Regions from separate parts of the Paenibacillus sp. V4I5 genome, predicted to be linked through region 1. Evidence: predicted binding sites of a transcription regulator. Region 1 holds the regulator's gene; each other region holds the start of a gene.

Region 1 (10,056 bases):
TTTATATGGAGAAAGGCTTCGCCCCTATCCGTTTGCTGTGGGAGGCTCTCAGTGTAACTTTGAAGCGTCCAATCCGCACGCATACCCCTGCAGGTGTCATTGAAGGTATTGCTGATTCGTTGGATGATTCCGGGGCATTAACGGTAATCACACAAGCTGGAGAGAAAATAAAGATCTATTCCGGAGATATTGAACTGAAGTAAAGGTATCAAATGGAAGCAACATTTGGTATAATAGCAAGACAAGGCGGTATCCTTAAAGGAACTGCACTTGCAGCTTGACGATTGTAGTTTGTTTACAAAGGAATAGGACTTGAAACAAGATGTTGGATTCTGCTCTGAGCCTTATGGGACCGAGACAGAGGGATCATTGGATTCTTTCTGCATGCGATCCTTTTAGCTCTTAGCTAAAAGGTTTTTTATTTTATATGAGGAAGCTGGGATAACAATGGAACAACGTAAGGCGCTTACGACAGCTAAGATGAGAAAAATGAAGCAAGATGGCGTTCCCATTACAATGGTAACTGCTTATGATTATCCATCAGCCCGCTTAGCGGAAGAGGCTGGCATTGATGTCATCCTAGTAGGTGATTCTCTGGGGAATGTAGTACTAGGCTACGATTCAACCTTGCCTGTCACTATGGATGATATGGTTTACCAGACGCGAGCCGCGGTGCGTGGAGCTTCAAATACGTTCATTGTAGCGGATATGCCTTTCTTGACTTACCATGGCAGCTTGGACACGACATTTCGGGGAGTAGCCCGATTAATGCAAGAGGGCGGAGCAAAAGCGGTTAAGCTGGAAGGCGGAGCTGAGATTGCAGCTACTGTCAAAGCGATTACGGAAGCCGGTGTACCGGTCGTCGGACATTTGGGTTTAACTCCGCAATCCGTACATCAACTTGGTGGATTCCGCGTACAAGGACGCAGCTCCGAACAAGCGGAGAAACTGCTCAGTGATGCTAAAGCTCTTGAGAAAGCGGGAGCTTTCGCGGTGGTCTTAGAGCTGGTGACGGATGAACTGGCTGAATGGGTAACGAAGCAGCTATCGATTCCTACGATTGGAATTGGTTCTGGGATTCATTGCGATGGCCAGGTGCTTGTATATCATGATCTTCTCCAGTATGGTTCTGACAGTGCTGCCAGAAAGTTCGTAAAAGCATACGCGAATATAGGGGAAACTATTCGTGCAGGTATTGGGGAATATGTGAAAGAAGTGAAAGCACGGGCATTCCCTGCGCCAGAGCATACGTTTCATATGGACAACGATGTTGTTGAATACTTATATGGCGATAAGGAGAAGTGAGAAGCATGGAAGCGATCCAAACCATGGATGTGATTCATTCAATTGCTGATTTGCGTTCTCGTATAAAGGACTACCGACGCAAGAACGACCAATCTGTTGGGTTTGTGCCAACAATGGGTTATTTACACGAAGGCCATGCAAGTTTGCTCCGCAAAGCACGTGCTCAAAGTGGACTTGTCGTGTTAAGTATATTTGTTAATCCGCTCCAGTTCGGTCCAGGTGAGGATTTCGAGAGGTACCCGCGCAATACGGAACGGGACTTGCAATTAGCGGAAGCCGCGGGCGTTGACCTGGTGTTTATGCCATCTGTGAGCGAAATGTATCCGACACCGACGCGCACTACGGTCAGTGTGACAGGTCTTACCTCCAGACTTTGCGGAGCATCGCGCCCTGGGCATTTTGATGGGGTCGCAACTGTCGTTAGCAAGTTGTTTCATATTGTACAGCCTGATCAAGCCTTTTTTGGCCTGAAGGATGCCCAACAGGTTGCTGTCATTGAGCAAATGGTGCAAGATCTCAATCTCGGCATCGAGATTGTTCCATGTCCTATTTTGCGTGAAGCAGATGGGCTGGCCATGAGCTCGCGCAATGTGTATCTTTCTGTGGAAGAGCGTAAGCATGCTTTAGTTTTGTCTCAATCCTTACAAAAAGCAAAGGCATTTGTAGAATCACATACAACTTTCACACCACAGGAGCTCGAAAGCTTGGTCAGCCAACATATTGCGACTACACCTTTAGCTCTGATTGACTATGTAGAGGTACTAGCTTATCCGACATTAGAACCTTTTGAAAATAGCCATCATACCCAATCTATTATCATTGCTTTGGCTGTCAAATTCGGCAAAACGCGTTTGATCGATAATTTAATTTTACAAGTAGGGAAGTGACTTCCATGTTTCGAACAATGATGAAAGCTAAAATACACCGGGCAACCGTTACGGAAGCGAATTTGAATTATATCGGAAGCATTACGATTGATGAAGATTTGATCGATTTGGTTGGTATGTTACCGAATGAGAAAGTGCAAATTGTGAACAACAACAATGGTGCACGTCTGGAAACGTATATAATTCCGGGACCTCGCGGCACAGGTGTGATTTGTTTAAATGGGGCTGCAGCTAGGTTGGTTCAGACCGGTGATACGGTTATTATTATTTCTTATGCAATGATGACCGATGAAGAAGCTAGGAAGCATCAACCAACGATTGCCATTATGGGCGAAAACAATAAAGTTGCGCAGCTTCTCAAAGAAGAAGAGCATTCCACCATCCTTTAAGAGGGATCACTTCCATGCATGAAATCGGCTCTGTTTACAAAGAATGAGGGTAAGCTTTCGAAGCAAAGGTGGGATGCCAAATGTTTAAGCATTTATTTTCCACAATGAACGAGGTTTTGGAAGAAATCCAAAAAGAATATCCGAATAGTGACGTGGAAAAAAAGGCGGAGCTCGACGAACAATTGCAGGTGTTGAAAACGATGAGCGATGAGTTCATCGAAGCGTGGCTGCTTTTTGAGGAGAAGTTGGGAAAGTTTTATGGGGCCGTACCGATGAGTACCCAAACCCTTCATGATGAGCTGATGGATCTAGATGTGTCCGGGAAGCAAACGGATGAATTCATGCGGGGCCAGGGATATTACAAGCTGTATATGTACGATCAAGCGATCAAAGAATTCGAAGCGCTGATTCAAAGACAGCCGGATTTCTTACTTGCTAGGGTATATTTAGCGATGGGTCATTTGCGCAAAGGGGAGTTTGGAGAAGCGTATCAACATTTCAAGTTCCTTCTGCCCTTGACCGACAATACCAAGATGAAGGCCATTTCGTATAACGCAATGGGCTGCATACAAGTACAAAATCAGAATATGGAAAAAGCCTTTGAATATTTTCAAAAAGCTTATCACACCGATCCTTCTTGCATGGAGCCGCTGATCAATTTGGACGAATCCTAAATCGGAAGCGGCTAACTGGGTATTCCCTTTTCCTAATAAGATTTGGTATGCTAGGAGAAGTGCAGGACGAAAGGATTGAAGATACACGTCATGAAATTTGCAGTTTTGGATTTTGAAACGACAGGAAGTCAGCCTGCGGATGAAATTATTCAGGTTGGACTCGTCATTATAGATCAATTTCAAATTACTCACAGGTATACTTCTCTGGTCAAACCAGGGATAAGTATACCTTCTTCGATTACAACACTTACAGGGATAACGGAAGACATGGTTGCGGATGCTCCCACGCTTGACCAAGTCATGGCGGATATGTTTCCGCTGTTGTTTGATTGTGTCCTTGTGGCGCACCATGCGGCTTTTGATTTATCCTTTTTGCAAAAAGGACTAACGAAAACGGGATACCCGCCTTTCACAGGACGTGTGCTGGATACGATGGATTTGCTACGCATCTTATTTCCATCTATTTCAAGTCTTCAACTCAGCATGGTGGCCGGCTTATTCGGCATTGATCATGAAAGGCCACACCAAGCGGATAGTGATGCGGAAGTAACAGCGGCCATATGGATTAATTGTATGGAACGGTTGCTGGGTCTGCCGCTTCTTACGGTTCAACGCTTACAACATATTTTCGAAAACGGCAATAGCGATTTAGGATGGTTCCTCGATGAAATATGCGCATACAAAGAATCTATCACCAGCGTGGATATGGATACGAATCGATATTTCCGGCAATTTACGCTTAATGTCACAGATTGGGGCGATGAGGAGGATACGCGCAGTGACTCCGATGCGGACGGTTTAGGTTCATCTTTTACGGATTTCCATCAAGGATTGAAAACAGCTTTGCGTGAAAAATTCGAGATCTTTGAAGATCGTGAATCCCAAGAGCAGATGATCCGAGAAGTTGAAAAGTCACTCGAGCATGATCAGCATTTGATGATTGAAGCGGGAACAGGAACAGGGAAGTCCCTAGGGTATTTAATACCATCCATTTATTATGGCATCAAGTATGAGAAGAAAGTGATCATCTCTACGCACACGATTAACTTACAAGAACAGCTTCGTGAGCGGGACATTCCTCTCTTGAAGGAGATTTTCCCTATCCCTTTCAAAGCTGCTGTGCTCAAAGGGAGAAGTCATTACTTATGTCTGCGTAAATTCGAAACAAAGCTAACAACTCGTGATTACGAGAATGGCAAGGAAGATCCGATAACGGCAGCACAAATGGTTGTATGGCTAAGTGAGACGGAGCATGGAGATGAAGAGGAGCTGCATTTTGGAAATAAAGGTGCCCAGTTCTGGTATTCGGTTGCAAGTGACACAGATTCTTGTTTGAACCGCATGTGCCCTTGGTACAAAAAATGCTTCTATCATCGCGCTCGGAATGATGCCAATACGGCCGATGTGATCATCACGAACCATTCCCTCCTCTTTACGGATATGAAGGCTGAGAACCGCCTTCTACCGTCTTACAAGCACCTTGTCATTGATGAGGCTCATCACTTTGAAGAAGTGGCCAGTAAGCATCTTGGCATTGAGCTGCATTCTTCCGCATTTTATCATTCGTTGCTATGGTTGTATAAAGATAATCGCAGCGGCCAATTACCGATGCTGCGGTTTCGATTACAGAAATCGGATGAGCAGCAGGAACGCGCGGCCGCTTGGAGTCAAACCATTGACGGGCTCTTCCCCAAAATTGTGAAAATCAAAGAGGATTGGGATCGACTCAGCGAAGCGCTCTATGAGCTGCTATCATCTAGGAGTGATCCTTCGCAATCGGAGAACTCACAGTACGTACTGCGGATGAAGCCCGAAACGCTTCCGACTGAATGGCGAGAGCTTCTGATCATGGAAGACAATATTTATTTAAATGCGAATGATTTGCTCCGCACGCTCGATAAATTGTTAAATGAAGTGAAGGACATGCAGGAAGTTTTCGGAGTCCAAGGTTTAGTCACTGATTTAAATGGCACGGTAAAGGAACTGTACAACCATCGAGATGCCCTGCACTTTTTTATGAAAATGGCCGATGAGGGTTATGTCTACTGGATGGAAGCGGGCACCTATGCCAAATCGAAGTCGCTGCAGCTTGTATCCGTGCCTACCGATGTAAGTGGGCTGCTTCAGCAGCATTTCTTTGAGACCAAGGACAGTATTATTCTGACCTCCGCGACTTTGTCTGTTAATAAATCTTTTCAATATTCAGCGGATCAATTAGGGTTAGCTATCCCTCAGGATGAACAATCGGGCAAGCTGAAAACCGTTCAATTACCATCTCCGTTTAATTATAGAGAACAAGCTCTTGTAGTGATTCCTCGGGACTTCCCGACAATCAAAGGTGCCGGTGATCCTGTTTTTATCAACGCACTTATTGAGTCGCTTAGTGATGTTGCGCGAATTACCAAAGGGCGTATGTTGATTTTGTGCACTTCGAATCGTATGCTTAAGCAAATTTATGCCGGCATGAAGGATCTCTTGAAGCCCCATGGGATTACCGTGCTCGGGCAGGGGGTTGACAGCGGCAATCGGAGTAAACTGACCCGGATGTTCCAAGATAACAAAATGTGCGTCCTACTGGGCACCAGCTCGTTCTGGGAGGGTGTCGATATTCCAGGAGATGCGCTAAGTTGTCTTGCTATTATACGTTTGCCGTTTCAACCGCCAAATCATCCTCTTGTTGAGGCGAAATGTGAAAATATTAAAAAACGCAATGAGAATCCATTTATGAAATTTTCTGTGCCGCAGGCTGTCATTCGATTTAAGCAGGGCTTTGGCCGACTTGTTAGACGAGCATCCGATAAAGGCATCGTTATCATCTATGATACTCGTGTTATTGATACGTATTATGGCAAGCACTTCCTTTATTCTTTGCCTGGTCCGAAGATAGAGCATATGACGACCGAGCAAATGTTACCTAGGATTGAAGAGTGGATGGGGGAGGCGTAGAGTTGAAAACACAAAAAATATCGGAAGCCGTCGTCCGGAGGCTGCCCATTTATTTACGCTTTCTGAATGAACTTGCAATGAAAAATGTATCGACGGTATCTTCGCAGGATTTGGGTCAAAAGCTTGATCTGAATCCAGCACAGATTCGCAAGGATTTGGCTTATTTCGGGGAATTCGGCAAAAAAGGAATCGGCTATGATATTGTTTACTTAATTGAGAAGATTAGACAAATCCTGAAGTTGGATCGCCATATTCAAGTAGCTCTTGTTGGGGCGGGTAACCTAGGTCGCGCTTTATGCAATTATAATACTTACTTGCGGAATGATATGAAAATTGTCGCAGTGTTTGATGCAATGCCAAGCAAAGCAGGGGAATCGATCAACAATCTAATCGTTCAACCGATGCATGAGATGAAGAAGGTTTTATCTGAATTAGGTGTTCGCATCGGCATCATTACGGTTCCTGCGAATGAAGCTCAAAATGTAGCCAATCAATTCGTAGACTGCGGGATCGAAGCCATATTGAATTTTGCTCCCGTTATTATTAAGGTTCCTCCGGAAGTGCGTGTGCATCATGCGGATTTTACAACCGAATTGCAAAGTTTAGCGTATTATTTGGATTAGAAAAAGGCACGACCCAATTCCCTTGGGTCGTGCCTTTATTTTTTTAGAAAATAAATCTGAATAGTACGAAGTAGATCGAAAATGCGAGCACGATGCTGATTGGAATCGTAATAAGCCAAGTGATCAGCATACGGCCAACGGTGCCCCATTGAACCTCATGGAAGCGCATGACACTGCCTGTCCCGATAATCGCGGAGGAAATAACATGCGTTGTAGACAATGGTTTACCCCAATGGGTAGAGAACTGAATAACGAGTGATGACGTTAAGTCCGAGGCAAAGCCATTGATGGGCTCGATTTTAACAATCTTCCCGGATACTGTTTTAATAATTCGCCATCCACCGATGGATGTTCCAAGCCCCATGGCAAGAGCGGCAGAAATTTTCACCCAAAGCGGCACATTCAGATCGGTTTGAACACCAGCAGCTACGAGACCGAAAACGATAATACCCATGGCTTTTTGTGCATCGTTTCCACCGTGGGAATAGGATAGTAATCCAGCTGATAGAATTTGCAGGGTACGGAAAATGCGATTAAGCTTCGACCTTGATCTGTTTCCGGACCATATAATGATGTATTTGATCAAAATCATAATCAAGTAACCAAGCGCGAAAGCAATAATCGGCGATAAAACCAAAATGATCATAATTTGGGTAAAACCACTCCAGTTCACCGAGTTGATGCCGGCTCCTGCGATAACTGCACCAGCTAGAGATCCTAGCAAGGTATGAGAAGATGAAGATGGAATCGCAAGATACCAAGTCAACAAGTTCCATATGATAGCAGCAAGTAAAGCAGCGATAACGACTTCAACGCCATTTTCAATTTTAGCCGGGTTGGCAATGCTTCCACCAACGGTTTTGGCGACTTCTGAGGAAACCATGGCACCAACGAAATTAAGAATAGCGGCCATGGCGATGGCTACACGTGGACTTAGCGCACGTGTGGAAATGGAAGTTGCAATCGCATTAGCCGTATCGTGAAATCCATTGATGAAATCAAAAAGTAAAGCAAGCACAACGATAACGATTAAATAAGTTAACATGATTTCCTCCTAAGAGTTTTCCATTTGGAAAACTTTCTTCGTAAACATAGGACACGAATGTGCCTTATGAATAGCGAAGTACAACGCTATCAAGGATATTGGCTACATCTTCACAAGCATCCGTTGTTTCTTCCAAACGCTCATAAATTTCTTTTAGTTTAAAATCTTCGTACACGTCTTTACGTGTAATGAAAATTTGGCGAATCCCTTCGCGCATCAAACGGTCTCCGTCATTCTCAAGGGAATTAATAGCAACCGTATGCTCGGGGATTTGCATGTATTTTTTCTTCGCCAGAAGCTTGAATGCATCCAGCATATGTTGGCAAGAGTCTACAATGACAGCCGAAAACTCTTTCATATAAGAATCTGTATGGGATACAGCAAGATAGTCGAAACGAGCAATTGTAGCTTCAATACCGTCTGTTACATCATCCACTTTGGAGGCTAGAACCATAATGTCTTCACGATCAATCGGTGTAATAAATACTTTGTTTAAACCTTTAAAAATTTCGTGAGTAATGGAATCACCTGCATGCTCTAAATCGTTAATCGCTTTTACATATTCAATAGGCGGTTTATCGCCCATCATAGCTGTGCGAAATAGTTGAGCAGTTTGCAATGCGTTTTCTGCAGCACGGATGAGAAGTTGCAAGAAATCGACTTCGTTCTTTTTCGTGAATAACGTTGTCATATAATCCTCCTATATTTTACTATATGTACTAAGTTTTGATCGAATATGTAAGATAAACAGACCAAATGGTAGAAAAAACTCACAAAGTTAAAAGTATCATAACAATTGCATCTAAAGCAACGAAAATTCCGTGACAATTTACAATTTCTTAACATCACTTGGCTTCCTTGATTTTACAAGCCCGAAGATGTAAAGTTTAAAAAGCAATATCTTTAATAGAATGAGCATAGAGAGGGATTTTTAGTATGAAAAAAACATTAATTATGAACGGTTTTTTTATCTCAAATCATGAAGCGAAATCGTCTATAAAAGGCTGTATGGTTATAGAGGGCAGCCAGATTACATACATCGGTGAGGAAATACCTGAACCTCGAGAAAATTATGACGAAATCATTGACGGCACGAACAAGCTTTATATGCCTGGTCTTGTGAATACGCATGGTCACGCAGCGATGTCGCTTTTACGCGGATACGGTGACGATCTTGCTCTCCAAATTTGGTTAGAAGAGAAAATGTGGCCGATGGAAGCCAAATTCAACGCCCAAGATGTGAAATGGGGGACGCAATTAACGATTCTAGAGATGGTTAAAGGTGGTACGACAACTTTTGTAGATATGTATGACCATATGAACGAAGTTGCTAAGGCCGTTGAAGAATCGGGTATGCGCGGTGTTCTGACCCGAGGTATTATAGGTCTTTGTCCGCCGGAAGTACAAGATGCTAAATTGAAAGAAGCCACCGAGTTCGCAAAAAACTGGCATGGCGGTGCGAATGGAAGAATCACAACAATGATGTCCCCACATGCACCCTATACATGTCCACCAGACTATATAGAACGAATTGTTCAAGTGGCCCATGATCTAAACCTGCCCATCCATACCCACATGTCGGAGACAAGTCGTGAAGTTCAAGGAAATGTTGAGCAATACGGTTTGAGACCCGTTGCACATTTAGAAAAGCATGGCGTGTTCAGCAGACCGACGCTCATCGCGCATGGTGTTCATCTCACAGATGAAGAAATCAGTATCCTTAAGCAATATGATGTTCGTATTTCCCACAACCCTGGAAGCAATCTGAAGCTTGCAAGCGGTGTTGCCCGAGTTCCTGAACTTTTACGTGCTGGCGTTAAGGTTTCGCTTGGAACGGATGGAGCGGCTTCTAATAATAACTTGGATATGTTCGAAGAAATGAGACTCGCCGCGCTGATCCACAAAGGTGTTTCTGGTGATCCTCTAGCTGTGCCTGCGGCAGAAGCACTTCGCATGGGAACACAAATGGGTGCAGAATCCGTATGGTTAGACAATGTAGGCCTACTGCAGGCTGGCATGAAGGCAGACTTCATCGCACTGGATATCGACCAACCTCATTTCCTTCCAAAGACGGACTTCGTGTCTCATATTGTTTACTCTGCATGTGCAAAAGATGTAGTTGATGTGTGTGTTGACGGAAATTGGATTGTCCGCAAAGGTGAATGTTTAACATTGGATGAAGAAAAA
Region 2 (10,056 bases), 430 kb from region 1:
GATACGAATCTTGGGGCAAGGCAGTCTATGGAGAAATCGTTGAGGCGGAGAAAATCGTTTATGTCGATTACTTCTCAGATGCCGAAGGGAATGAAACGGAGGGTATGCCATCGGCTCATGTAACGATGACTTTTATAGAGCATGAAGGCAAGACGAAGCTTGTCAACCGCGGACGATACGCTTCACCCGAAGCGCTCAAAGCCGTCATGGAAATGGGAATGGAGCAAGGAATTACTGAAACTTGGGATCGTCTCTCCGAGCATCTGGAATCCATTCAATAATCTCTTATCACAAGGCCGTCCGGTATATAGCCGGCGGCTTATTTTTTTAAGGGTTAGGGGATAGGCGACGAAGCTTACCTGATTTTGGATAGTTAGTTAGCTGCGGATTATTATTAGGCTAAGTGAGATTGTGGGAAATGCATAGTCATTTATTCGGTAAGAAACTATGTTTTCCTAGTATTTATTTTCTGGTTTTTTGAAGAAATGGAGAATTAGAAGGGCAAGTTGCACTCCGTACAGTAATTTCATTGATTTCTTCTTGGTAAGCTACGAATATAGTATGTTATACAACAATTTAGCCTTTTTTGTAGGAAAAAGAGCTACTTTCGGCTGAAATTGTTTTATTTATTACAATATTCGAATGAATAACGCGGATTAACTTGCTTATTGTTGTATAAAACACAACTTTGTCGTTCCATCCAACCATGTTCGATCATGTTAGATACCCATCATCAGCATATGACATGAAGGTGCAAAAAAACAGAATTAATATTCTATGTTGAAATAATATTTCACAAATTTGTCATAAATTTAGCCGACCCAATCATTACCTTTTCCAGCATCCTGTTTTATAATAGGGATACAAACCATATTGAACAGAATTGGTGTGAATGAGGGATATGGAACTACTATTATTAGAAAAAATCGAAGCATTACGCATTGAAATGATAGAAGAAGCATATTTACACGGAAGTTTAACGCATGAGAAAGTAGTTAATCTTAGTCAAAAATTAGATGAATATATTGTTAATTTTCAAGAGTTAAAATTTTCATAGAATGACTCAAGGGATATGCAGCTGCATATCCTCTTTTGTTATTTAAGTTCGATAAGAGAAATGTTTCTCAAATCAGCCTGTTTCTTTATATTGCTATAGCATGAATTCAAATGGATTATTCAGGAAACTTATCCTGCCCTCTTGCGAACATCATGAATAAGATCCCGAGGGAAAACGCCACAAGAAGAAAAGGCGCAATCATAAGCAGAAAGAAATCCATAATCATCACCCTTTCTTGGAGGGATTCCCTCGCACATACTCAGCGTCGAATAGGAACAGCCGCATCAGTAGAACAAGTGATGGGATAAGCAGACATAATCCAGCAAGGAAAACGACAATTAGCGAGATAGCCATAGCATCGTTCGTGAAATTTTGGTGAATCGTAATAAACGGGTAAAGGATATACGGCAAGTGGGAAGCTCCATATCCGAAGAAGGCAAAGGCAAATTGCAGCATAACAAGAATAAATGCCCAGCCATAGCTTTTTCGTTTATAAATCAGATAGACGGCCGCTATGAAGCATAGTAACGAAGCGACGAACATCCAAGACAGATCCAGCATAGCCCGAAAATGCTCCGGATTGTGCCAGCGAATAGCGAAAAAAACAAATATACTGCACACAATTGTGGGTGGACTCCAGCCTAGTGCGTAGCTCCGGACGATTTCAAGAGCTTCATAATCCTGGGCTTTGTTGGCATAGTAGGAAAGAAACATCGCAGAAATGTACAGAACGCTAACAAGTGCAAGCAGCACAACCGACCAGGAATAGGAGCTTGTGAAGAGCTTGCTAAAGTGTAAAATAACCTTGCCATTCTCCTCTGTCATATAACCTCCCTCGGATATCGTCAGGACGGTTGATAAGGAAGCGGGAATGAGGAGGCCGGTGGCTCCATACAAAAATGTATACAAGTGGCTTTGTTTTTGCATTTGACCATAAATACTAAAAGCATAGTAAGAGCCGCGTATCGCAAGTAGAACAATCGCGATGCTGCCAGGCACCAGAAGGGCAGTTCCAAAGTAATACGAGCTATCCGGAAAGAAGCCGACTATGCCGACAAAGAAGAAAACTAGGAAAACATTCGTTACTTCCCATACCGGTGATAGGTAACGTTTGATGATGTTTTCAACGAGATGTTTTTTTCCTGTAGCGTAGGAGTAATAGCTAAAGAAGCCTGCCCCGAAATCAATGGAAGCAACGATCAGATAGCCGTACAGAAATATCCATAGGACCGTAATGCCCATTAACTCGTACTTCATTGTGTTGGCCCCCCCTCAATTCCTCTGCTCTTGAGTTCTTCTTGTACATCGCTGTTCGTGAACATTTTCCTTAGTACTTTGACCAAAGTGAATCCAATAGCTATATATAGGATGCAGAACAAAAGGAGCATCAAATCCACATGTGTGGAGGTGGTCGCTCCATGGACGGTCTTCATATAACCTCGAAGTATCCAAGGCTGTCGTCCTACCTCGGCGTAAATCCAACCCAATTCAATTCCCAAAATGGCAAGAGGGCCTGAAAGGACGACCAACCTCAACAGCCAACTGGGATATTGGATACTCTTTAATTTGTAAACCATCCAAACAGATGCCATAGAAAGTACCGTAAGGAAGATGCCTATCGTGACCATCGAATCAAAATAGTAATGAACAATAAGAGGGGGTTGCTCAGCAACAGGTGTTTCATTTAAGCCCTGAACTTCTGAATTCGGGTTATCGTGAGCTAGAATACTTAGGGCGAATGGGATTTTTAACCCATATTTAATCTGATGATCTTCTGTTAATATCCCCCCTAGAACAAGCGGCACTTGTCTAGCCGTCTCAAAATGCCATTCAGCGGCAGCCAGCTTCTCGGGTTGATATTTAGCCAAAAATTTCCCGGAAAGATCTCCAATAAGTGCAGTTGTAATTGAAAAAATAAGAGCCGCAACCATCGTTAGCTTGAGTGCTTTACGGTGATAGAGCGAATCGCGCTTCTTAAGCAAAGCAGCTCCGGCTATCGCCGCAAGGACGAAGGCGCTTGTCATATAAGCAGAAGAAAGCACATGTGCGACCTTCGTTGGAGTAGCGGGATTAAACATGGCTACGAGCGGCTGAATGTCAGTAATGGAGCCGTTGTTCATCTTAAAGCCCTGCGGGGTATTCATAAACGCGTTAACCGTTGTGATAAAAAAAGCAGACGCTGAAGATCCCAGCATGACCGGAATATTGAGTAAGAAATGAGTGATGGGCTTGCGGAATCGATCCCATGTGTATAGATAGATGCCTAAAAATATAGCTTCAAAGAAAAAGGCGAAGGTCTCCATAAACAAAGGCAAGGCAATAGCTTGGCCGGCAACGCGCATAAAGCTTGGCCATAGCAGGCTGAGCTGGAGACCTATTGCGGTTCCAGTGACAACACCAACTGCGACGGTTATAACGAAGCCGCGGGCCCAGCGCCGCGCAAGAAGCAGGTAGTAAGGATCGTTTCGTTTAATGCCAGACCATTCGGCGAATGCGATCATGATCGGAATACCGACACCTACGGTGGCGAAGATAATATGGAAGGCGAATGTGAGCTCTGTGAGCATTCGGCTATAAAGCACGGGATCATAAGTCATATGTGATGTACTCCTTTTCAGCTTGAAAATTGATTGGGAAATCAGTTATTACGATTATGCGATCATCTGCCGAAGCCAGGAAAGCAGCATGAGGGAAGCGACGATGATACAGAGCCATATTAACCATTTCTCTTGCTTTTTGTACTTATCTATTTGATCACCTACTGTACGGGTCAGAATGAATGGTTACATCCTATTAGAATGCCAATATTATGAAAATTTACACCACATACTTGATTGCAAATCCGACATTTTGGTGAAAAGTAACCCTGTTGATATTCATACATACAGAAAAACCCTCAGGCATAGTGCCTGAGGGCTCTCCATCGACAACAAACTAAAAATAATAGGGAGTGCTCTTATCATCATTCATTTCGTTTTGTCACTAGATAATCATACTTGAATCGTAGAAGTTCAATGGCGTTAGTAACATCCCCATTTGACGTTAAATAAACAGATACCCAACCGGAATCAGGATACATATGATGGGGTTGCGCACGCCCTGAAACTATAAGCTGATCGCGAAACGATTTTGGCATGAGCAAGTCGACTAGATGATCTCCATGTAGATGACCAATTTCTTTTCCGATAAACAAAAATTCAATCCCTCCGAAACGGTGTGGCTGCTGAGTTACTTCTGGCCATGAAAACAATTGGTCGATAATAATTTGCCTCACATTACCATTCATCTTTTTGCTCCCTCCCAAATCAATGATTTGTTCAGTGTTCTATTGCAACACTTATTTTCTTGGTACGGAATTGCAAGTGATAGAAGAACAAGATCCCCACATGCATTGCGGCAAGAACGAGATAAAAATTGCTGAATAGGTAACTGTTCGAATCCACATTTAACGGATTCCAATGTACGGAGGGTCCCTGGGTAGCCACAATACCGTATATGCCTGCAGCTATCCCTTGAGCTATAAAACTGACCATCGAAAAAAGACCCATACCCACGCCAACCTGATCATTGGGCAATGATCTTGAGATGGAATTGGACATTGCAATCTGCATGAAAGATTGGCCTACGTTACCGAAAATCAAAAAGAATGAGATCCATAGCGGCGAGATTCCTGTAAAGATGGACAACAAGACAAAACAGGTAATTAACGAACCGGAAGCAACCGAGAACAGATAGGAGTTGCCTTTTAGATCCGCCAGTTTCCCGCCTTTTCTCCCTAGAAGGGCGGAGGCTGCCGCCGCAGGGACCATGGCGAAACCGATCCAATTGGAACCAAGATGATAAACTTCCGAAAACAGAATCGGAGTTAAAAAATACAAGGAAACGCCTATGCCACTGATGAGAAACGCCAGTGTTGTTGCGATGGAATACTTCTTGTTACGAAACAACTGAGGTTGGATAAATGGTTCTTCGGCGGTGCGAATTCGTACGATGAAGAGAAGTAAGGACGCTAATCCGATAACCAAATACCACCAGGTTCGATTCGTGACCCCAAGCAGAAGCAGCGCAATAGATGCGGCGAGCAAGCTTCCGCCAAGCCAATCGAATTTTCGCGGAGCTTGTTTCACTTCATGCTCGAGATATTTTCGATACAGCGGCAGCAGTAACAAAATCAACAGGGAAGGCAAAAACAGCCATCTCCAATTCGCAAAGCTGACGATAGCAGCGGAAATAACAGGCGCAAGAGCGCTTCCGAGCGCAATCCCAACGGCTGACATGCTTAATGCGGAGCCCCTCTTCTCAGGCGAAAAATATCGTACAGGGATAATCAACGCAATGGCCGGAATAGCTGCAGCCCCCGCAGATTGCAGGCACCTTCCGAGAAGTGCGAACCAGAATGTTTGGGAAACGAGTCCCATTAGAGAACCAGCCGCAAATAACGTCAGACCGAACGTCAATAGGCTCTTCAGTTGGAATCTGTCTGCCAGTTTCCCATAAGTCACAGTTCCAAACGCATAGATAAGCGTATAGGCGGATGACAGCCAGCTCACCTGAGCAAGGGTAAGATGAAACTCCTCGCTGATTTGCGGAAGCACAACATTAAACATAAGGGCGCTCATCGATGACATCATAACCGTAAACATCAATAATCGCATTAAGATAGGGCCTTTTTGCAGCGTTGTTTCAGAATTCATGGTTCATCGCTCCTTAGTATGAATGCAAGCACATACTTGCATTATGGTTTGTAAAAAAGCTAGGGAGTTAATGCCCTAGCGAATAACCGCACGCCTTCCTCGATAAATTCGTCCAAATCTATGGGGGACATGTTAGTATTGAACGCACCATGATTCATCAACATGAAAGCATATGCCTGTATGTCAGGTTTTGAAGTTAACACTTTACCTTGCTCAGACATGGAAACCAAATAATTCGTTAGAAGCTTCCTAAGTTCCTGAGGATGGCGGTGTGCCTCCTGATAAACTTCTGGAGGGAGACTGCTGCTTCCTTTTTGAATGATCTGAAACAGTTTTCTATTCCGATTCATGAGAGTATGATACTTTCGGCTGATGATAAGAAGGTCCTCATGCAGCTCGCCTGTCAGAGATTCGCTAAAAAGCTTAGTCATCTCTAAGGCATAGTGATAACGGTTAAAGGCAGCCGCTAGCAGTTTCTCTTTCGTTCCGAAATGGCGAAACAACGTCACTTCGTTTACTCCGGCAACAGCAGCGATTTCCTTCGTTGTGGTACCATCGTACCCTTTTTCTGCCATGAGATCGATTGTTGCTAACAGAAGTTTATCACTCGTACTTGGATTGCTGCTCATTTATCTACCCTTCTTTAATGCAAGTACTTACTTACATTTTTATTGTATTAGAGTCATACTGCAATGTCAAGGACTGGAAGAATAAATTTTTAAGTCAGTATAATAGTAAGCAGCCCTTCCTATGTAAATAGCAAAGGGCTGCTTTCACAATCCTATTCACATTTCTGTGTTAATGCATGAAAAGCCTGAGCTAGTTTGGATATGCCAGGAGCGATCTCATCCATAGAGGGACGAGCAAAGCTTAACCTTAGATGTCCAGGCTCAGAGCCAAATATGGTTCCTGGCATAAAGACAACCCCGCGTTTTATCGCTTCCTCCAATAATTTCTGATCGTCAAGCTTGTCCTTGATGGTGCACCATATATTTAAACCTCCTCGAGCAGGGGTAAAGCTGATTTGATCATGTAACTCTTGCTGAAGGGATCGAATCATAAGATGCTGCTTCAGAGAAAGGGAGTCCCTTAGGAAGTACATATGTTTATCAAACAAATCCGATCCCAGAAATTTATTAGCAAGCCACTGTGGGACAATGCTTAGGCCAAAGTCCATTTGCTGGCGAGCATCAGCTAATCGTTGTACGACAGCCTGGGGAGCTACCAACCAGCCGATCCGTAATCCTGAAGCTGCAACCTTGGATAAGGAACCGACATAGAGTACAGAACCGTGTGTATCGATGGATTTCAACGTATCAGGTGGATAATGATCAAAGGAAGTAAGGCTGAAAGGATCATCTTCTACGATGGGTATACCAAGTTCAGCAGCGATCTTCAGTAAGGCCTCTCTTTTAGATGCTTGAAGGATCGTCCCTGTTGGGTTCTGATAGTTCGGATTCAAAAAAATCATGCGAATGCGATGTTGGCGGTACAACGTCATAATGTCTTCGGGGTCGATGCCATCTTCTTTTACCGGTAAGCGAAAAATGCGGAGCCCGGCAGATTGGAACATGGATAAAGAGTAGTAGTAAGACGGATCTTCAATGGCAACCGCATCCCCAGGAGCTAACAAACATTGCATGATCAAATATAGAGATTGCTGTGAGCCGGAGGTGATAAGGATGGAAGCTTCTGTCGCTCGAATACGTAATCTTTCCTCCAAAAAACCTACAAGAGTCTCTCTAAGCGGCAAATACCCACTTGGATCGTCATATCCTAAGTAGGCTTCGAAAGGAATGTCCCTCATTAATTGCTTAATCGCCTCATTGGGGAATAAGTCGGCAGATAACTCGCCACTAGCAAAGTCAATGATTGATTCTCGCTCACGTAGAACCTCACGGACCCGGCGGATATAGGGAAGATTGGGGGCAAATGTACCTCCTTCTACATATTGACGCCAATTGGGTGTTAAATTGGGCCTAATACCCCAAATATGGTTGCTCACCATGGTACCGCTTCCGCTGATACTTTCGACTATTCCTCTTGCACGTAATTCCTCATAGGCTTGTACGACGGTGCTTCGGTTTACTTCCAGTCGTTCGGCTAGCTTACGTTCAGAAGGCAAGAAACTTCCAGGTGGATATTCGCCATGTAGGATACTCCTCTCCATCTCATCTGAGATCTGTTGATAGAGAGGTTTTTTACTCGTTCGGTCAGGTTTGCGCATGTATACCACCATCTTTGAGAAATATCAATTTATTCCATAGTATAATACAGTTCACGAATTCGTAGTTGAACTCTCGCGTAGAATGTTTGACAAACTCGCTAATCTTTTCATAATGGTGGGGATAAAATGTGCAAGAGTGGAGAAATGACCCGTTTATTATTCACGTAACAACTGGAAAGTATTCCAAGGAATTGACGGCGGAGAACCCTTCATTCCTTCACATTCTCATTGAGCTACATATTTGAAATAAGATAGTGCCCGCTTTAAGCCCTTTATGAGAGCATCAATATCTTCTTCCGTATTGTATAGATAAAAACTCGCACGAGCTGTGGATGAAACGTTAAGCCATCTCATCAAAGGCTGGCAGCAGTGATGGCCCGATCGAATGGCGATTCCTTCCACGTCCAGAATGGTTGCGAGATCATGCGGATGCACGTCTGATAAGTTAAAGGTGACTAAGCCACTTCTTAGTTCGGGTTGCATTGGGCCATAGATCGAAATCTCTTCCATCAATGAAAGCTGCTCTAAGGCATACTTGATCAGTTGATTCTCATGATGACGAATGGTAGATAACCCGATTTGTTGCAGGAAATCGATGGCGGCACCAAGCCCGATAGCGCCTGCAATATTCGGCGTTCCTCCTTCAAACTTCCAAGGAAGCTCCTTCCAAGTGGATTCGTATAAGTCCACGTGATCGATCATTTCTCCGCCATATTCATAAGGCGCCATTTTTTCCAAGAGGGCTTTCTTGCCATATAGAACGCCTATGCCGGTTGGACCTGCCATCTTATGACCGGAAAAGGCCATAAAGTCACAATCCAAATCTTGAACATCCAGCTGAAGGTGTGGAGCACTTTGAGCCGCATCGACGCAAATCACGGCCCCGTGACGGTGGACAATTGCCGCAATCTGTTTCACAGGATGAATAGTTCCCATCACGTTGGAAACATGAGTTATGGATACGAACTTGGTTTTCGATGTGATGGCTTCCTCTACATCCTCTAAGCGAATGGTGCCATCAGGTTGGATGGGGATATAGCGAAGCGTTGCGCCTGTTTTTTTAGCTGCCTGCTGCCAAGGGATGAGATTGCTGTGATGCTCCATTAAGGTGGTCAAGATTTCATCGCCTTCTTTTAGAAACTCTCTCACATAACATTGGGCGACTAGATTTAATGATGCTGTAGTACCGCGAGTGAACACGATTTCTGCCGACTCCTTGGCATGGATAAACGACTTGACTTTATCTCTGGCATTCTCAAATGCATCCGTAGCTAGTGAACCTAACGTGTGTGCACCGCGATGAACATTGGAGTTGTAACTTGTATAATAATCCCGTAATGCTTCAATGACAGCATAGGGCTTCTGGGATGTGGCCGAACTATCTAAATACACCAGAGGATGTCCATTAACTTGCTGCTTTAAAATCGGAAATTGGTCTCTTATTTCTTGGATATTCAATGAAAACACTTCCCTTCAAAAGAATGACTATAGAATGACACGATTTGATCTATAATACAAATATCATTAAAATTATGTAATCATAATAATTTAGTTATATGTTTGGGGGCGCTTATGAATACGAAACACTTGTCTTTGTTCATGCAAGTTATTAAAAAGGGGAGTATTACTCAAGTAGCAAAGGAAACCTATGTGAGTCAACCTGCGATTTCCATGCAGCTTAAGCGTTTAGAGCAGGAAGTAGGAGTTCCCCTGTTTACAGTTGTTGGTAGGGATATCGCTGTGACTGATGCAGGACTTACTCTGATGGAGTATGCAGAATCCATGCTGTCCTTGGAAGGGCAGATTTATCGAGCAATGGAGGAATATCGGCTAGGGAATCGAGGCAAAATCATTGTTGCTGCCTCCCAGGTAGTTGCCGCTTATTTGTTACCGAAAATCATGTATTCGTTTACTCAAACTTATTCGGATATTACGGTAGAGCTGCAAACAAGAACGGATGAGGAAATTGAGAGATTAGTCAGAATGGGCAGTATTGATATCGGAATGACGCTGCAGCCACCAGACGACCATTTTTCATTTCGAGTCACGCCATTCGCTCAGGAGCGATTGATAGGTAT
Region 3 (10,056 bases), 6.0 Mb from region 1:
AAAGTGCATAACACATGCTGATAAGGAGGGCATTATAGCAATGAAAATACGAGTTCGAAGCAAACAGGGGATCACTCTGTTGGTCGTACTATTGGAACTACTTGCTTCCACAGGATGCGCGAAGAATGAATCGATCAAAGTCGGCATCGAGAAAAACTCGCGGCCCTTCTCGTATACAGAAGGAGAAGAGAAGAAAGGCTTCGAAGTGGAATTATGGCAGGCCATTGCTAAGAAGGCGAAAATAGAATATGAATGGGTAGCCATGGAATACGGTGAATTGAACAAAAGTGTAAAATCTGGCGATGTGGATCTGGCAATCGCCGGAATGACCATCAAGAATGCCCGCAAGAACAATTTAGACTATTCAAGTCCTTATTTTCAATCGGGAGAAGCGATACTCACCGCATCAGATAATGAGGTGATTAAAGGCAAAGATGACTTGGCCCAGAAAGTAGTGGCAACAAGGAACGGATCGACTGCTTATCATTTTGCGAGTGAAATTAAAGGGATCAAAATAAGGAGCTATGCGAATATCTCGGATGCTTACGATGATTTGAAAAATAAAACGGTTGATGCCGTTGTTTTTGAAGAGCACAGTATTCAAGATTATTTGCAAAACTCAACAGAAGGAAAAGCTAAAAAGGTAGGAGAAGCTTTCAACAAAGATAGCTACGCTATCGTTGCTAAAAAGCGGAACATGTACATGGGAAGGATCAATAAGGCTATTGAAGCAGTCTCCAAAGATGGGACTTATGAAGCTCTCTACACGAAGTATTTCGGAAGTAAACCAGAGAAACTGCTGAAAAATCTCAAAGACGAGATGGAAAATGATATCGAACATGAATCATAAGTAAAAAAGTCGACTAGCTTATAGTCGACTTCTTTGCCTTACTAATCATTCAGTCACTTCGGCTGCTCTTGGTACCCACAGAATCATAAAAACAAGTGAAAATAGAACAAATATCGGTGGAGCATATTGGATTAATAAGTTTTCCATAGGTTTAATCACCCTTCTTTTTAAATTTACCTTGTACATAATCAGCATCAAAAAGAAATAGACGCATAAGCAGAAACAGAGATGGGATTAGAATAACAAGCCCTGCAATAAAGGCGATGACTAGCGCAGTTCCCATTGCTTGATTCGTAAAATTTTCGTGAATGGAGATGTATGGAAATAAAATATACGGTAAATGGGCTTTACCATAACCAAAGAAAGCAAAAGCAAATTGCAAAAGCACCAATATGAACGCTAGACCTAGCTTGATTTGTTTCCATAGGAAGTAGACGGCAACTAAAAAGCAGAGAAATGATGCTCCGAACATCCATCCAAGGTTAAGCATGTTGCGGAAATGTTCTGGGTTTTGCTGGTTTATGGCGAAAAAGACAAGCAGACTTGCAAGAATAGTGGGTCCGCTCCAGAAAAGAGCATAGCCTCGTAAAATTCTAAAAGCGGGAAAGTCTTTTGCTCTATAGGCATAGTAGGAAAGGAACATGGACGAGATATAAAGGACGCTCACTAGCGACAGCAAGATGACCGACCACGTATAAGGACTCCTAAGTAACTTACTCCAATCTAGCAAAATCATGCCGTTCTGTTCAACGATGATTCCCCCTTCAGAAATGGTAAGCACCGTAGAAAGGGTTGCAGGGATGAGCAAGCCAGTTGCTCCATAGAGCAGCATGTACCATTTGTTATCCTTGGAACCATAGTTGCTGAAAGCGTAGTAGGCTCCTCTTATGGCTAGCAATATGATCGCCACACTGCCTGGTACAAGTAACGCGGTCCCATAATAACGTGCTGTTTCTGGGAAGAATCCAATCATACCGATGTAGAAGAAAACTAAGAATACATTGGTAACTTCCCAGACAGGAGATAAATATCTTTCAATGATCTTATGAATGATATGCTGTTTCATCGTAATAACTGAATAATAACTGAAGAAACCCGCACCAAAGTCTATGGACGCTACAATTAAATATCCGTATAAAAAGATCCACAAAACAGTTATGCCAACAAGTTCTAGACTCATTCTTTGGTCCTCCCCCCGAAAATACCAAGTGCAATCAGTTCATCTGCAACATCGTTTTTTCTGAAAAGTTTGGATAATACTTTTACTGCGGTCATTGCTAAAACGATATAAAGTAAACAGAACAGCAGTAACATCGTATCCACGTCTTGTGAAGTTGTAGCGGCGTCTGCTACCTTCATATATCCGCGTAGAATCCATGGTTGGCGGCCAACCTCCGCGTAAAACCATCCACATTGGATGCCTAGCATGGAAAGAGGACCACACCCAACAATAATCGCTAGAAGCCATCTCGGATAAGGTTTACGGGATTTTTTGCGTGCGTACCACATATGACAAATGCCAACGACAATCACAAACATCCCTATAGCAACCATGGCGTCAAAGAAATAATGCACGTACAATGGAGGACGGAGATCTTTCGGAATATCATTCAGTCCTTTTACTTCGGTTTCGGGAGTTCCGCCTGCCAAAATACTTAATGCATACGGAATTTTCAACGCATATTTAACCTCATTATTTTCAGTCAAAATACCACCAAGAACGAGCGGGGCATTCGTTGATGTTTCGAAATGCCACTCGGCTGCGGCAAGTTTTTCGGGCTGAGTATGAGCTAGGAATTTTGCTGATAGATCACCGATCATTGCCGTGGTTATGGCGAAAACGAGCCCAGCAGTAACAGTCAGCTTTAAAGCTTTCTTGGCATATAAAGTGTCCCCTTTTTTCCTTAGAAGGGAGTAGGCCGCTATAGCAGCCAAGATGAATGCGCTGGTCATATAGGCTGAGGAAAGTACATGTGCCACTTTAGTTGGCATTGATGGATTAAACATAGCTAGAATCGGCTGGACATTTGTAATCAAGCCATCTTTTAGAGTAAAGCCTTGCGGCGTATTCATGAATGCATTTACAGTCGTAATAAAAAATGCTGAAGCAGAGGACCCGATGACAACAGGCACGAGTAGTAACAGATGATGTTTAGGTTTTAATCGTTCCCATGTATATAAATAAATGCCTAAGAAGATAGCCTCGATGAAAAAGGCAAAAGTTTCTAGAAATAACGGAAGCGCAATAGCTTGCCCAGCAATCTCCATGAATTTTGGCCACAACAAGCTGAGTTGAAGCCCGATAGCAGTACCAGTAACCACCCCAATAGCAACGGTGATAATGAATCCCCGAGCCCATCTTCGTGCCAGCAATGCATAATAGGGATCTTTACGTTTAATGCTGGCTAACTCAGCCAACATGATCATGACCGGAACGCCAACACCGATGGTAGCGAAAATGATATGAAATGCCAGTGTGGTCTCAGTGAGTAGGCGGCTATAAAATACAGAATCGTAGGTAGGCATAGGGACACATCTCCTTTGTAGCTTTCATAGGTTCAAAAAAACTTGCGGATAAAAGAGAGTAACATGACAAAAGCAACAATGAACATCAGGTACATCAATCGTTTTTCATGTTTTCGAGATTGGTTCAAGTGGTATCACCTTCTGTTTTCCATTTGATTTGCTATATATTTCTATCTTACTCCAATGTATGTGATTTTTTTCACATAATATGTGAATACGGTTTGAACAAAGTATTACAACTTTATTAACGTTATGAATAAATGATTGTAATCTGTTACCCACATCAGTAAAGAATACAATATTTGTACGATTATACATGCCTAAAATGCGATCATCCATGGCTCAACGAATTGATTTCACCTACACTTAAGTCATAAGTCATTACGCAGAGGAGTGTATGTGAATTGTTGGTGAAGGTAGGAAGTCGCGAGTTGGAGCTGGGTGGTCCTTATTTGACGGAGCTGAGGAGCTCAAACGAGATTGTTCATGATGTGGTGTCGCTGCGCGAGCGGATGGAGGAAGACGGATATCTACTCATCCGCGGATTCCATGACCGAACGAAGGTTCTTCATGCACGCACGAGTATTTTAGAAAAAATGGAAAAGATGGGGAAGCTTGATCGCGATACCCTGTTGGAAGAAGGCAGAATGGCCGATGGCAGCAAGAGCATCTTCATGGGGGGGGCGAATGAGGACCTGCCGGCTTTGCTTAATGTTTTAAACGGGGATCATATCATGCACTTTTTTGATGAACTCCTTGGGGAACCCTCGCTTACGTATCATTACAAATGGCTCCGGGCGGTAGGCAAGGGTGATTTTACTGGAGCCCATTATGATATTGTTTATATGGGAAGAGGTACAGAGAAAGTCTATACGGTTTGGTCGCCACTAGGGGATGTATCTTATGAAATGGGCGGACTTGCAATTTGCCTTGGATCTCATCGTTTCGAAGACTTGAAACAGTCTTACGGGACGAAGGATTCAGATCGTGACGGTATTGGACATTATACCGATGATCCGCTGGTTATTACGGAAAAATTCAGCGGGAAATGGGCTACAACAACGTTTGAAGCAGGAGATGTTCTCATCTTCGGCATGTATTTGCTTCATTGTTCGCTAGAAAACACAACGAACCAATATCGGATCAGCGTAGATGCGAGATATCAATCGGTCAATGAGAAGGTTGATGAGAGATGGAGCGGTAAAAAGCCGCGAGGTCACGATCAATGAAGTGATCATAATGCTTATTGTCGGCGAAAAACGCTAGGCGGCATGCCATAGTGCTTCTTAAAGAGCTTTGAGAAGTGAAACTCATCATAGAAATGCAGAGCTGCTGCTATTTCCTTGACTGGTAAGTTAGTCGTTTCAAGCGAAACTTTGGCCGACTCTAACTTTAGTTTAAGCATATAGCTGGTTGGAGAATGTCCGGTCATGGAACGAAAACGAGCGAAGAAGTAGGTGCGTGACAAACCGCTCTTTTGCACAAGCTCATCAATTTGCATAGGTTTGTTTAAGTTTTTGTGCATATAGTAGAGGATTCTGTCCATCTCGGTATGGTTAGGCGCAGCAAAAAACGACTGTTCCCTTGCGAAAAGGAGCAGCACTTCCTGCAGCAGGATGTTGGCTGAATAAGCGTAACCAGTGGGTTGTGCGATCAGGGTTTCAATGATTTTTTCGCTTAATTGAAGGGCTTCGGCCAACTTCGCCGTAGATAAGATTTCTCCAACAGGAAGATGGAGGAAGTGCATCATGTCCAAGCTGCTGAAGTCAATAAAGTAAAATTTCCAATTGTTATTCTGGCAGTTGTATGTACAAGGAATGGCATCTTGTACGAGGAAAAAGGAGCCGGGGTACAAGTCAAATCGGTCATCGGCTAGGGAGATGACACCATTTCCTTCATAAGTAATAAAAAGCCCGGGTGTAACAAATCCCGCACTTTTAGTTACTTGATAGGTGTCGTTGGCTTGAACTTTCCAAATGGAAATAAACTTGCAAAGGGGAACGGCTGACTTTTCTCCTAAGCTATAGGGAATATCCATGTAGGACACTACAATTCACCTGCCTGAAGTTTACATTTTGTATGGATATACATCTATGATAAATGAATTCATTTTAAACCTGTGGTGTTCATTTTGGGTAGTTAAATAGGTGGCTTTTTGATGTATATGTGTATAATGGAGGTATGATAATTACAAAGGTGGACGACATAGATGATTAAATGCACAAATTGTTCGAAAGTAACAGATATTCAAATGCATCGCTGCGTCCATTGTGGAAAGATCCTGACGTACACCGTTGCAGAGAAATTCGATATCCTTGCAGAATCTGTTGAATATGCCTTGAAGATGGAGCTAGAAGCAAGAAGAAAGATGAAGCATTAGATCATAGGCAAATAAATTGAAAACTCTGTTCCTACGTCTTTCTCACTGTTGATTCGTACTTTCCTTTGAAGATTGCGAATGATCTGAAAGCTCACCATCATACCTAATCCAGTTCCACTTTCTTTAAGTGAATAGAATGGTGATCCCAGTTTATCAATCTGCTCCTTTGTCATACCGATTCCTTGATCCTTCACGCTAATCTTAATAAAACCGTCGTTGTTTGGGGAGCGGGTCAACCCAATAGTGCCGTCAGCCGTTCCGCTTCTGATTGCAGCTGCTGATTCTTTCTGATCATTTCCGTTATCTCTAATGAAGAACTTTTGGAAAAATACGATAACCGGCATGCTGAATAAAAGGGTCAGAATTGTATGATAAAATCCTAAATCTAACCATTCTAAGTAATTCGATCATTTCTTTTTAGTTCCTTTTATTTATGTTCAAATCCGTGAGCTGTTGATCCAATCATCAGCGGGCATTTTTGGTCTTGAAAATTGAATAACAAAAAGGGGATTATTGTTCTTTGGAGAACTACTTTGGGTAGATATTAACGAAGCATTAGAGTTACCAATGCAACCATGGTTTAAACGTAGGTTCCCCTTATTTTTTGAGCAAGGAACTTTTGAAAGAAAATTTAATTAAACAATGGTAGGATTGCTAATCATCTATGGAATGATATACTTAGTATATTAACAATACAGCGGTAGGGTGATTCAGATGGAAGAACATTTATATGAACAGCTTTATAGGCATATTATTCATGAGATTAAAGAGGGAAGATTGAAGGCAGGAGATCGCGTATCTTCCGAGAAAGAACTGGCCGAACAGTTTGGTGTCAGCCGTATCACTTCCAAAAAAGCGCTGGAGAAGTTGGCCGAAGCAGGGGTCATCAAACGGATTCAGGGAAAAGGTTCGTTTGTAGCGAGTGGTGTTACTGGTGGATTAGAACAAAAGCGTCATTCGGAGGAAAGAACGGGTATGGTACCCGCTGAAAAAGAAAGACCTTTGATCGGGTTCATTATTCCGAATTTTTCCGACGAATACGGCCTGCAACTGCTTCGATCGATAGAAAAACAGAGTGCTGAGCACAAGTATGATCTGATCATCAAGCGAACTTGGGGGAGCAAGGAAGAAGAAGAACGCGCTATCCAATTGCTTGTCAGTCTAGGCATCAAGGGCTTAATCGTGACTCCCATTCATGGCGAACATTATAATGCTGAGCTGCTTCGTCTCGTATTGGACAAGTTTCCCATTGTATTAGTCGACAGATACTTGAAAGGAATTCCGGTTTGCTCGGTTTACACGGACAACAAGAAAGCCGCCCAGGATCTTACGCTTCATCTGATCGGGAGAGGCCACGATAAAATCGCCTATTTGTCTCCCCCGGAGGAAAACACATCAACTTTGGAGGAAAGGATATTGGGGTATACCTTGGCCTTTACACAAGAGGGATTGAAGCTAAATCAGGACTATTGTTTGACGAATTTAAAGGGTACCCTCCCTATGAACCTTAACGGAACCGCAATCGATAGTGACAAAAAGACGATTAAGAGCTTTTTGGAACAATATCCTGAAGTCAAGGCATTTGTCGCCTCGGAATTTCTGGTCGCAACCATGCTGGCTCAGGTTATCGATTCGTTGGGCAAATCGTTGGATGAATATGACATCGTTTGTTTTGACTCACTCAACGATTATCTTGGGAAGCCGATATTTACTCACATTCAACAAGACGAGAAACGGATGGGCGAAGGAGCGGTGGACTTGCTCGTCTCGCAGTTAATCGGAGAAGCCGTCCCCGAACAGAGAATTATCGAACATCGAATGGTCGTGAAAAAATAGCCGGTAACGGTGACTGAACAGCGATTGAAAAACATGGGTTACACCATGTTTTTTTTGTTTTGTTTTGTTTGGGTACGCCAGCCTAGTAAGGACAGTATCTTAGCGGTGAAAGTCTGATATATGGAAATTTGTTACACTCATGTCGTGAAATTGAAGTTGACATGGTATGTTTTTTGATATTAATATACTTAGTATATAGAAGCATACTATTCTATTGAAATGAGGTGGATTTGCTCGATGCATACATAAGATCGAATCAAGGAGCATCACCTGCGTCTTTCCCACAATATGATTCACACTATGTCATAGTCAACAAGAATGTAAACGCATACATTAATGGGAGTCAAGTTGAAATAAAAAAATCTATCTTAAGGGGGATTTACGCATGAGAAAATCCACAAAACTCGCATTTCCAACACTGGTATCTTTTCTCACTATTTCAGTACTTGCAACTGCGTGTTCATCGACTACTCCAACTACGGGAGGCACTAATTCAACAACTCCATCAAGCACCGCAGCCTCGAACGAGAAAGGCGGACAAGGTAATGTAACTGTCACTATGTGGCACGGTCTTACCTCGATCGATTTGGAAAATATGAATAAAGTCGTGAAAGCATTTGAAGCGAAAAATCCCACGGTCAAAATCAAATTGGTGTATACAGAATCCAATGAGGGCGCCGATCAGAAGCTGCTTACTGCGGTCGCAGGTGGCAACCCTCCAGATATTGCCTATTTCGACCGATTTAAGGTCGGCTCTTGGGCAGCGCAAGGTTCATTGACTGACCTATCTACGATGGCTGCTGGAGCTGGAATAAATAAGAACTCGTATTATCCATTTGCATGGGATGAGTCCAATTATAAAGGCAAGTTATATGCCATTCCGTTAGGTACGGACTCACGTTTGCTGTTTTACAATAAGGATCATTTCAAAGAAGTTGGGCTCGACCCCAATAATCCTCCCAAATCGCTTGCCGAACTCGAAGCGGCTTCTGAAAAGTTGACCATCAAGGATGGCAAACGTTTCAAACGAATCGGTTTTATTCCATGGTATTCACAAGGCTGGCTATACAGCTGGGGATGGTCATTTGGGGGAGACTTCCAAGATAAATCAACTGGCAAAATCACTGCGAATGATCCTAAAGTCGTAGATGCGCTTCAGTGGATGACCGATTTTGGTAAAAAATACAATGTCGAGGACATTGCAGGATTCACAAGCGCAGCCGGTACGGATGAAATGGATCCATTCATTTCCGGTCAAATCAGTATGAAGATAAGTGGAAACTGGACGGTAGCTGGTATCAAAAAATTTAAGCCGAACCTGAATTACGGTGTTACACCGATACCGACACCTACTGGATCAAACTTTACGACGTGGTCGGGCGGCATGTCCCTTATTATCCCTAAAGGTTCCAAGAACATTGAACCCGCTTGGAAGTTCCTTGAATTCTTGGGTAAAGAAGAGGGGCAATATTTGCTGAATGCCCAGTCTGGCATGTCGGTTATTGATTCGGTTAACGCCAAGTTCGGGTACAAGGACGATCCAATTATGAAAGAATTCGTCAATATTCTTCCTAAATCACACAACCGTCCGGTCATTCCTGAAGGACAGCTGTTATGGAATGAATTAGCTTCTGCAACGGAAAAGGCCACTCGTAGTAATGGCACTCCGAAAGAAAATCTGGATAAAGTAACAGAAACCGTAAACAAAGCGCTGGAAAAATATAATAAATAAGATGCTAAGTAGGCAGGGAGAGCTCTCGCTCCTTGCCTATTGGCCTATAATATTCGGAAGGAGAATGTACATGGCGAAACTAGCCGAATCGGTTCATTTAAAAGCTTCTCCAGTAGCAAGAAAACAAAGATCATTTCGCCGAACTAACGTGATTGGGTGGCTCTTTGCTTCACCTTGGGCTTTAGGGCTCATTTGCTTTTATGCAATTCCAATGTTCGCATCAATTTACTTTAGCTTCACCACTTACAGCATCCTGCAGCCTGGAGAATTTGTCGGTCTGAATAATTATAAGGATCTTTTTAATGATCCTTTGTTTTGGAAATCCATATACAACACAATCTATTTTGCTGTATTTTTTGTTCCTATAAGTATATTTTTCGGTGTGGCACTCGCCATGATGTTAAATTTGAAGGTCAAAGGTATGGCTATATACAGAACGATCTTCTTCTTACCGACTCTTGTGCCACAGGTGGCTTTGGCTGTTCTGTGGATGTGGTTGTTACATCCAAACTTCGGTTTGGTGAATGGGATGTTAGCAAGCATCGGTATCGATGGCCCCCCTTGGCTGGGTGGTGAAGCTTGGTCCAAGCCCTCGCTCATCCTTATGTCGCTTTGGGGTATTGGTCATGCTGTCGTCATCTATCTTGCTGGATTAGGAGACATCCCCGATGAATACTACGAAGCAGCGGAAATCGATGGGGCCAATTGGTTTCAGAAAACGAAAACAGTAAC

Evidence for each region. Region 1 encodes Rex, which represses fermentation and respiration genes when NADH is low (regulators of the CRP and FNR family bind a similar motif). Its sites were predicted from a motif close to TTGTGAAATATTTCACAA; they were not measured.
Region 2: the regulator Rex is predicted to act here: its motif matches at 3,865-3,882, upstream of QFZ78_RS11170 (cytochrome ubiquinol oxidase subunit I).
Region 3: the regulator Rex is predicted to act here: its motif matches at 3,564-3,581, upstream of QFZ78_RS35780 (cytochrome ubiquinol oxidase subunit I).

What each region holds. Positions count from the first base shown of each region.
Region 1 covers NZ_JAUSZB010000002.1:1,545,923-1,555,978, reverse strand. Annotated here, with positions in the region: gene QFZ78_RS09070 (biotin--[acetyl-CoA-carboxylase] ligase) at 1-203, shown strand, start outside; gene panB (3-methyl-2-oxobutanoate hydroxymethyltransferase) at 448-1,305, shown strand; gene panC (pantoate--beta-alanine ligase) at 1,329-2,192, shown strand; gene panD (aspartate 1-decarboxylase) at 2,198-2,581, shown strand; gene QFZ78_RS09050 (tetratricopeptide repeat protein) at 2,662-3,255, shown strand; gene dinG (ATP-dependent DNA helicase DinG) at 3,346-6,201, shown strand; gene QFZ78_RS09040 (redox-sensing transcriptional repressor Rex) at 6,204-6,824, shown strand; gene QFZ78_RS09035 (inorganic phosphate transporter) at 6,868-7,869, opposite strand; gene QFZ78_RS09030 (DUF47 domain-containing protein) at 7,934-8,560, opposite strand; gene QFZ78_RS09025 (amidohydrolase) at 8,806-10,056, shown strand, end outside.
Region 2 covers NZ_JAUSZB010000002.1:1,978,458-1,988,513, reverse strand. Annotated here, with positions in the region: gene QFZ78_RS11185 (SRPBCC domain-containing protein) at 1-281, shown strand, start outside; gene QFZ78_RS11180 (aspartyl-phosphate phosphatase Spo0E family protein) at 902-1,057, shown strand; gene cydS (cytochrome bd oxidase small subunit CydS family protein) at 1,173-1,277, opposite strand; gene QFZ78_RS11175 (cytochrome d ubiquinol oxidase subunit II) at 1,283-2,314, opposite strand; gene QFZ78_RS11170 (cytochrome ubiquinol oxidase subunit I) at 2,311-3,654, opposite strand; gene QFZ78_RS11165 (luciferase domain-containing protein) at 4,020-4,343, opposite strand; gene QFZ78_RS11160 (MFS transporter) at 4,375-5,751, opposite strand; gene QFZ78_RS11155 (TetR/AcrR family transcriptional regulator) at 5,811-6,380, opposite strand; gene pdxR (MocR-like pyridoxine biosynthesis transcription factor PdxR) at 6,533-7,978, opposite strand; gene QFZ78_RS11145 (cysteine desulfurase) at 8,204-9,436, opposite strand; gene QFZ78_RS11140 (LysR family transcriptional regulator) at 9,551-10,056, shown strand, end outside.
Region 3 covers NZ_JAUSZB010000002.1:7,544,261-7,554,316, forward strand. Annotated here, with positions in the region: gene QFZ78_RS35770 (transporter substrate-binding domain-containing protein) at 41-850, shown strand; gene QFZ78_RS38800 (cytochrome bd oxidase small subunit CydS) at 896-997, opposite strand; gene QFZ78_RS35775 (cytochrome d ubiquinol oxidase subunit II) at 1,002-2,030, opposite strand; gene QFZ78_RS35780 (cytochrome ubiquinol oxidase subunit I) at 2,027-3,376, opposite strand; gene QFZ78_RS35785 (phytanoyl-CoA dioxygenase family protein) at 3,787-4,605, shown strand; gene QFZ78_RS35790 (helix-turn-helix domain-containing protein) at 4,620-5,414, opposite strand; gene QFZ78_RS35795 (hypothetical protein) at 5,586-5,756, shown strand; gene QFZ78_RS35800 (ATP-binding protein) at 5,753-6,100, opposite strand; partial or broken gene QFZ78_RS35805 (DNA mismatch repair protein MutT) at 6,279-6,395, shown strand; gene QFZ78_RS35810 (GntR family transcriptional regulator) at 6,471-7,592, shown strand; gene QFZ78_RS35815 (ABC transporter substrate-binding protein) at 7,978-9,324, shown strand; gene QFZ78_RS35820 (carbohydrate ABC transporter permease) at 9,395-10,056, shown strand, end outside.